Regions from separate parts of the Proteus sp. GOKU genome, predicted to be linked through region 3. Evidence: predicted binding sites of a transcription regulator. Region 3 holds the regulator's gene; each other region holds the start of a gene.
What was found. Region 3 encodes Fur, which represses iron uptake genes when iron is present. Its sites were predicted from a motif close to ATAATAATGAGAACNACTATCAA; they were not measured.
Positions count from the first base shown of each region.

Region 1: a site for Fur is predicted at 1,500-1,522, ahead of EHE21_RS10260 (siderophore-interacting protein). Genes of this name have one in related genera too.
Region 2: a site for Fur is predicted at 1,053-1,075, ahead of sufA (Fe-S cluster assembly scaffold SufA). Genes of this name have one in related genera too.

Region 1 covers NZ_CP034105.1:2,200,665-2,202,949, reverse strand. The annotation lists gene EHE21_RS10265 (molecular chaperone) at 1-509, shown strand, start outside; gene EHE21_RS10260 (siderophore-interacting protein) at 598-1,443, opposite strand; gene EHE21_RS10255 (DUF805 domain-containing protein) at 1,840-2,223, opposite strand.
Region 2 covers NZ_CP034105.1:1,737,452-1,739,736, reverse strand. The annotation lists gene sufB (Fe-S cluster assembly protein SufB) at 1-621, opposite strand, end outside; gene sufA (Fe-S cluster assembly scaffold SufA) at 639-1,007, opposite strand; gene EHE21_RS08065 (hypothetical protein) at 1,424-2,044, opposite strand; gene menI (1,4-dihydroxy-2-naphthoyl-CoA hydrolase) at 2,217-2,285, opposite strand, start outside.
Region 3 covers NZ_CP034105.1:1,162,636-1,164,920, reverse strand. The annotation lists gene fldA (flavodoxin FldA) at 35-562, shown strand; gene fur (ferric iron uptake transcriptional regulator) at 752-1,198, shown strand; gene EHE21_RS05355 (DUF817 domain-containing protein) at 1,278-2,117, opposite strand.

The DNA.
Region 1 (2,285 bases), 1.0 Mb from region 3:
CTGAGACGACAACGGCGCCTTTTATTGTAATTCCTCCTATAATGAAAGTTTCTTCTAATGGAGGAGCGCAATTAAGAATACAACAATTAGACAATAAGTTGCCTCAAGATAGAGAGTCTATTTTTTATCTTAATGTGCTTGATATTCCGCCTAAACCCAACAGTGGTGAAAATACAAACACGTTGCAATTAGCATTACAAACTCGTATTAAGCTTTTTTATCGCCCTAAACAACTCGAGTTAACAAGTAGCGCTATTTTTAACCAGATTGAGATTACAAAGGAACAGCAGAATTTAGAGATTAGTAATCCTTCAGCTTATTTTTTTACGATTTCCAAAATATATACACAAGAGAATAAAGAGCAATCTTTAATTCATACCACAATGATAGCGCCGTTTTCAAAACAGAAAATCGAATATAAAGGACGAGTTGATACCAATCAAGTCATTACCGTCATCTATATAGATGATGATGGAAATTATCAGCAAGATAAGAAGAATATACATTGATTACATTTTTATAATAAAAAAGGCTGCATATTATTGAAGTATTTAATATGCAGCCTGTACAGCCAACACTTGATCTTTACTTTATTACTTAGCTTATGTCTTCGTTATCCATAACATGATGACGTTCAGCGTGATAGCCTTCTTCGTCATAACCAAAACGCCAATAAGGAATGGCATAAATCAAACTACGATCGTAACCGTTATCACGGCGAATATGGCGTCTTAATGCACGAATAATTTTGTCCTCACCTGCGATCCAGAATGCTACATCTTCAGCGGGCAATTCCCATGACATAAATTCATTAATTAAGTTTTGAGTTTGTTCTTCAACTGAGCCAACCAACCAGATTATCTCTAAACCGCTAGGATGTTTAATTTCTTGGCGATGCGTTTCGTCTTCTACTCGTATAATGACTTTCCCTTGAACATTAGGCTGCATAGTTTCAATTAAAGCCATTAAAGCAGGTAATGAACTTGGATCGGCTGCCATATAGTAATGTGAAGCAGGTACTAATAAAGGATCAGGACCACCCGGATTAGTGATCCCAATATAGTCGCCTTGCTTAGCATTTAGCGCGAAATGAATGGCAGGGCCTGCATCATCATGTACGGCAAATTCAATATCTATCTCTTTTTGCTCAGGACGAATAGCACGAACACTATAAGTACGTACAATCGATCTTGGTTCACCTTCAGGCCATTTAGGGCCTTTTTCAGAAAAACCCGGTACGGTTGGTTTAACTTGGCCTTCTAAAGGTAAGAATATTTTTAAATGTGCACCCGCAGTATCTGCTGGGTAAGTATCTAAATCATCACTCGTAAAGGTGATACAGCGCATTCCCGGTGTAACATCAGTAATACGTTTTACTTGAACTAGGCGAGGAGGGGCTGGTTTATAAATATTTTTTTCTTGAGGTGTTTTTTGGTTACTCACGTTTTTTTACCTGACTCATTTAATTGTTTTATCGACGTAGATATTATCATTTTCAATTAATAATGATAGTCATTATCAACATTAATATTGATTTAGTAAAGGAATGCGTATTTTTTACTTATAGAGTGTGATTAGGTTCAAACTCACAATAAAGAAAAAACTTAAAGATCAACGCAATAAGCATGGTGTAATAACTTGATAGTATTAATTAGAAAAGCTAGAGGTAAATAAAAACACTAAAGTACAATGTAGGCGGGGGGGATGTATTGGCATTATTCTATTTAAAGAGAGGAACGATTTTAGATGGTTACAACAATGATAGGAAAATCAATTAATACAGTGAGCAAACTAAATAGTTATACACTCACTGTATTGTCATATTAATTCAGCAATAGATTAAGCTTTAGGATCTGGGCCGAATCTGTTGTCACCTTTAGTACCTTCAAGGCACATAAAGACAAAAACAATTAATCCACCAACAGCAGGAATAAATGCAAGTAAGAACATCCAACCTGATTTATCTTGGTCGTGGAAACGACGAATAGTTACAGCAAGGCTAGGTACGATAATCGCTAAAGAATAAATACCGATAATAATACCTACAATCGAACCTAATGAACTCGTTTCACCAGTGTTCATATCTATTGATGACATTAAAATAGCATATAGAACAGTAATAATAATGGTATTTACCAGAGTAAACATCCAATATTCTTTTCTGCGAGCACGGCCTGAAAAGTTAGCGTAATTATTTTTAATGACTTCCAAATACCAATTCATGACTTCATCCTTAATTTAGTAGCAACAATACGTAAGCCTAGTGTAAGTGATCTTTCTTAGCA
Region 2 (2,285 bases), 570 kb from region 3:
GACCGCAGCATTCAGCGCAGCAAAGTAATTATCATGGCTTGAGACAACGGTGCCTAAATATTGGCGCACTAAATCAGGGTATTCTTGAATAGCCTCGCTAAATGAACAGAAAATAATGCCATGTTCAGCAAGCTCTTCACGATATGTTGTTGAAACAGAAACAGAGTCAAAAATGGCATCAACAGCAACAGCTTGCCCTTCTCTTACAGGCACTCCGAGTTGGTTAAAAGCATCTTCAACTTCTTTGGTTAAATAATCCTGTGCAGCTTGTTTATCGCTCGTAACAGCTTCATTTGTGCCACCAGCACAACTGCCGTTAGCACAACATGAACTACAAGATGGTGCTGAGTAATAGCTATAATCTTGATAATTAAGCGATGGATAATCTGCTTTTAGCCAATGTGGCTCTTCCATTTCTAACCAATGGCGATAAGCATCTAAACGAAATTCCAGCATCCACTCTGGTTCGTTTCTTTTTGCCGATATTGCACGTACAACCGCTTCATTTAATCCTTTTTCTAAGGTGTCGGTTGAGATATCGGTATAAAAACCTTCTTTATAGTGGTGATCGCTTAGCCATCCCTGAACTTCATCACCAATTTCAACATTGCTCTGAGACATAATCTGACTTCACTATGTTATACCCCGAAGCTCTCACCACATCCGCAGACGTTTTGAGCTTTAGGATTATTAAATTTAAACATTTGATTAAGTCCTTCACGAACATAATCAACAACCAACCCATCGATAAATGGCATTGCTTTTAATGAAACAAAGAGTTTTGCGCCATTATGTTCATAAACAAGATCATCATCATTTGGGGCAGTAGCGAGTTCAATAACATAACCATACCCTGTACAACCGGAGGGTTTGATACTTAAGGAAAGCCCTTGTTTTTCAGGGTTTTTCTCAACCAAATGGCAGATATGCTTTGCCGCATTATCCGTTAATACAATGCCTTGCCAAGCTGTGTCATTAAGAGAAAAAGTTTCAACGTTGTTTGTCATTTCTGACCTCATTTCGAAAGGAGATTGATATCTTTCCTGACACTAATGGTAATGATAACCCTTATCACTTCAACCATGTCTTTTGAAAGGATATTCCGTAAATGTGTATTTTTTGTTCTATTTTTGCACTCATTTTGTTAACAATACATGTTAACGCAATGTAATATAACACTTTTATATTTTTTCATTCTAAAAAATAAAACTTTTAATTTTTCTTATATTTCGCACAATACGCACATAAGTTGCAAAATAAATACACTTTATATGTTATCACTGAAATTTAGAGAAAAAAGCATAAAAATGTGCTTTTACATCTCGCTTATTGAGCCTATTCACATTCATTTTTATGCTTTGATGAGGAATAAGATAGCACCACTTATATGATGACCTCTTATTGGTTTGTGTGCTCTTTGATGTTATTTATTAATAGTGATGGTTTGAATATATTTGTTTGTACATTCAAGAATTTGACTGTTTTTTTGTTTGTCCGATTGGCTATTGAAGTTGCTAATCAGTTGCAATTGCCATACTCGATTCGTTTTAAGATCAGCCGCTAAAATACCTTCATAACTCACGTTCTCTTTTGCATATTTCCCTTCAAAAAAGACATGTCGACTTTCCACATTTGGAATAGTTAATGGTTTTATCGATGTAGATATTTCATTCATACCATCTATGATGGCGATATTATCTACAATACCTTGCGCTCCTGCATCTACATCGTAACTCATTGCATCGATCATTTTAAAATAAACCAGACGAACCTCTGTCAAATCACAAATGGGTTCTGATTTATAAACCATCATTTCCGTTGTGACATCCTGAATATTATCTGGTAATGATTTAAAATAATTTTCAGTATCTTCTCTGCTCATGGAAAACGAAGTGGGATAAGCCATATTAAAACCAGAAACAGTTTGTACCGAAATATTACTTATATCATTACTCGTTTCAGAGGTAGAATTATTATCGCACCCACTGATTAATAAACCTGCAATTAATAATACTGTGGTGTTAAATTTAGAAATAGTAAACATTATTGATCGTCTTATCTTTTATTATGAAGATAATGATTATCATTAAAAATAAAATCTAAATAAAGAAGTAATTCTATTTTCTCTCTCTATTTTTATTTTTTTGACATTATCTATAAACACAAAAAACGCACAAAGCGAGTATTTCACTCTGTGCGTTTGTCTTTTTTATTCTTTAAGAAATAACAGATGTCGTTAATCTAGAAATACACACTTGACGATCTTCATCATCAAAGATTTCTAT
Region 3 (2,285 bases):
AACGAATTTAGAATAAAAGAGGTTATCTCACTTTATGGCAATCATAGGAATATTCTTCGGCAGTGATACTGGCAACACTGAAAATATTGCCAAAATGCTTCAAGAAAGACTGGGCGCTGATAATGCCGAAGTTCATGATATTGCAAAATCCAGTCAAGAAGACATCGAAGCGTTCGATATTCTGTTACTAGGTATTCCTACTTGGTATTATGGTGAAGCACAATGTGATTGGGATGACTTTTTCCCAACACTAGAAGATATTGATTTCAATGGTAAGCTTGTTGCACTATTTGGTTGTGGTGACCAAGAGGACTACGCAGAATATTTCTGTGATGCAATGGGTACTATCCGCGATATTATTGAGCCTCGTGGCGCAGTTATCGTAGGTCATTGGCCAACAGAAGGTTATCATTTCGAAGCCTCTAAAGGGCTTGCAGATGATAATCATTTTATCGGTCTTGCGATTGATGAAGATCGTCAACCAGAATTAACCGAAGAGCGTGTTGACGCTTGGGTTGCTCAAATCAAAGAAGAAATGAGCCTAGACGAAATTCTGGGATAAAATAAATACTCAATATTGAGAATGATAATTATTCAATGGTGTGCTAAGATAGTGTGATAGGTGGGGTGTTTATTTTTAAATATCATGCCTATAATCAATGAGGTTATTTATTCACCCGAGTATTAATGAATAAAACCTATTTGTGAGCACAAAAATTAAATTCACCATTAGCAACAGGATTAAATCCGCATGACCGACAATAATAAAGCGTTAAAAAATGCTGGGTTAAAAGTTACACTTCCTCGCTTAAAGATCTTGGAAGTGCTCCAGGATCCTGAGTGCCATCATGTCAGTGCTGAAGATCTCTACAAAAAACTCATCGATATCGGTGAAGAGATTGGTCTGGCAACAGTGTATCGCGTCTTAAACCAATTTGATGATGCTGGTATTGTTACCCGACATAATTTTGAAGGTGGTAAATCAGTATTTGAATTAACTCAACAACACCATCATGACCACTTAATTTGTCTTGATTGTGGTAAAGTTATCGAGTTTACAGACGATGCAATTGAATTACGCCAAAGAAACATCGCTGAACGTCATGGTATCAAGCTTTCCAATCATAGCCTTTACTTATATGGCCACTGCGCTGAAGGCAATTGCAAAGAAGATAGCCACGCACATGATGAGAAATAATTCATTCTGGATAATCTCTCAGTAAAAAAAAGGAACTGTTCACAGTTCCTTTTTTATTGCCTAAAATCCGAGGATAACTCTACTTAGCCACACTGATACTGTGCTTAATATGTTTTAAATGAACCACAATGGTAAATGTGACAATAACCAATAGTGACCAAGAGCCCCATTTGCCTGCATGTACAGCAGACCAAGCACCAATTTGGTTAGGATATTGCCAAACACCAAAAAATGTACCGAAATTCTCAGCAAGCCAAATAAAGAAACCTATTAGAACAAAAGCGAGTAATAAAGGCATTTTTCGCTCAGTATCATAAGGAGTAAAATAAACCACACTACGAGCATAAAGACCTAAAATAAAGGCAGTTAAATACCAGCGATAATCACCGATAAAGTGATGAGAAAAGAAATTAATATAGATAGCGAGAGCAACCAAAGTTGCCATCCAATAAGGTGGATAATGTTCAATTCGTACTTTTAAAAAACGCCATGCTTGAATTAAATAACTTCCTACCGCAGAGTACATAAACCCTGTAAACAAAGGGACTTCCCACAATTTTGTATAAGCAAAATCAGGGTATTTCCACGATCCAATTGCCGCTGATGTTTTAAATAATTCCATCACAAACCCAACAATGTGGAAAAAACAGATCGCTTTTAATTCATCCCATGTTTCTAGCTTTCCCCACACCATCCATAATTGAAAAGCGATAGCGAGAATAAGAAGCACGTCATAACGAGGTATACCAAAGATACCTTTACTTGGTGTTGCAAATAAAATAAAAAAGAAAAATCCGGCAAATAAACAAGAACGCGCCTCTTTTACACCAAAAAAAAGAAATTCAACAATAAATCGTTTTATACCTTTAAAGGGTTTCAATGGCGGTTCTAATAAAAAATCATCCAATCGCTTTAACATGCTTCTTCCTGAAAACTCGCATTATCGAACAGCATTCAATGCAGAATAATAAATAAGGTGAGATAAAATGAATGGCAAGAAATTTGCCATAGAATAAAAAAACCTACAAGGATGAAAAGGACGAAAAAGAAAGGAATTAAAAAATAAAGGTATTTACCCCCCACTACG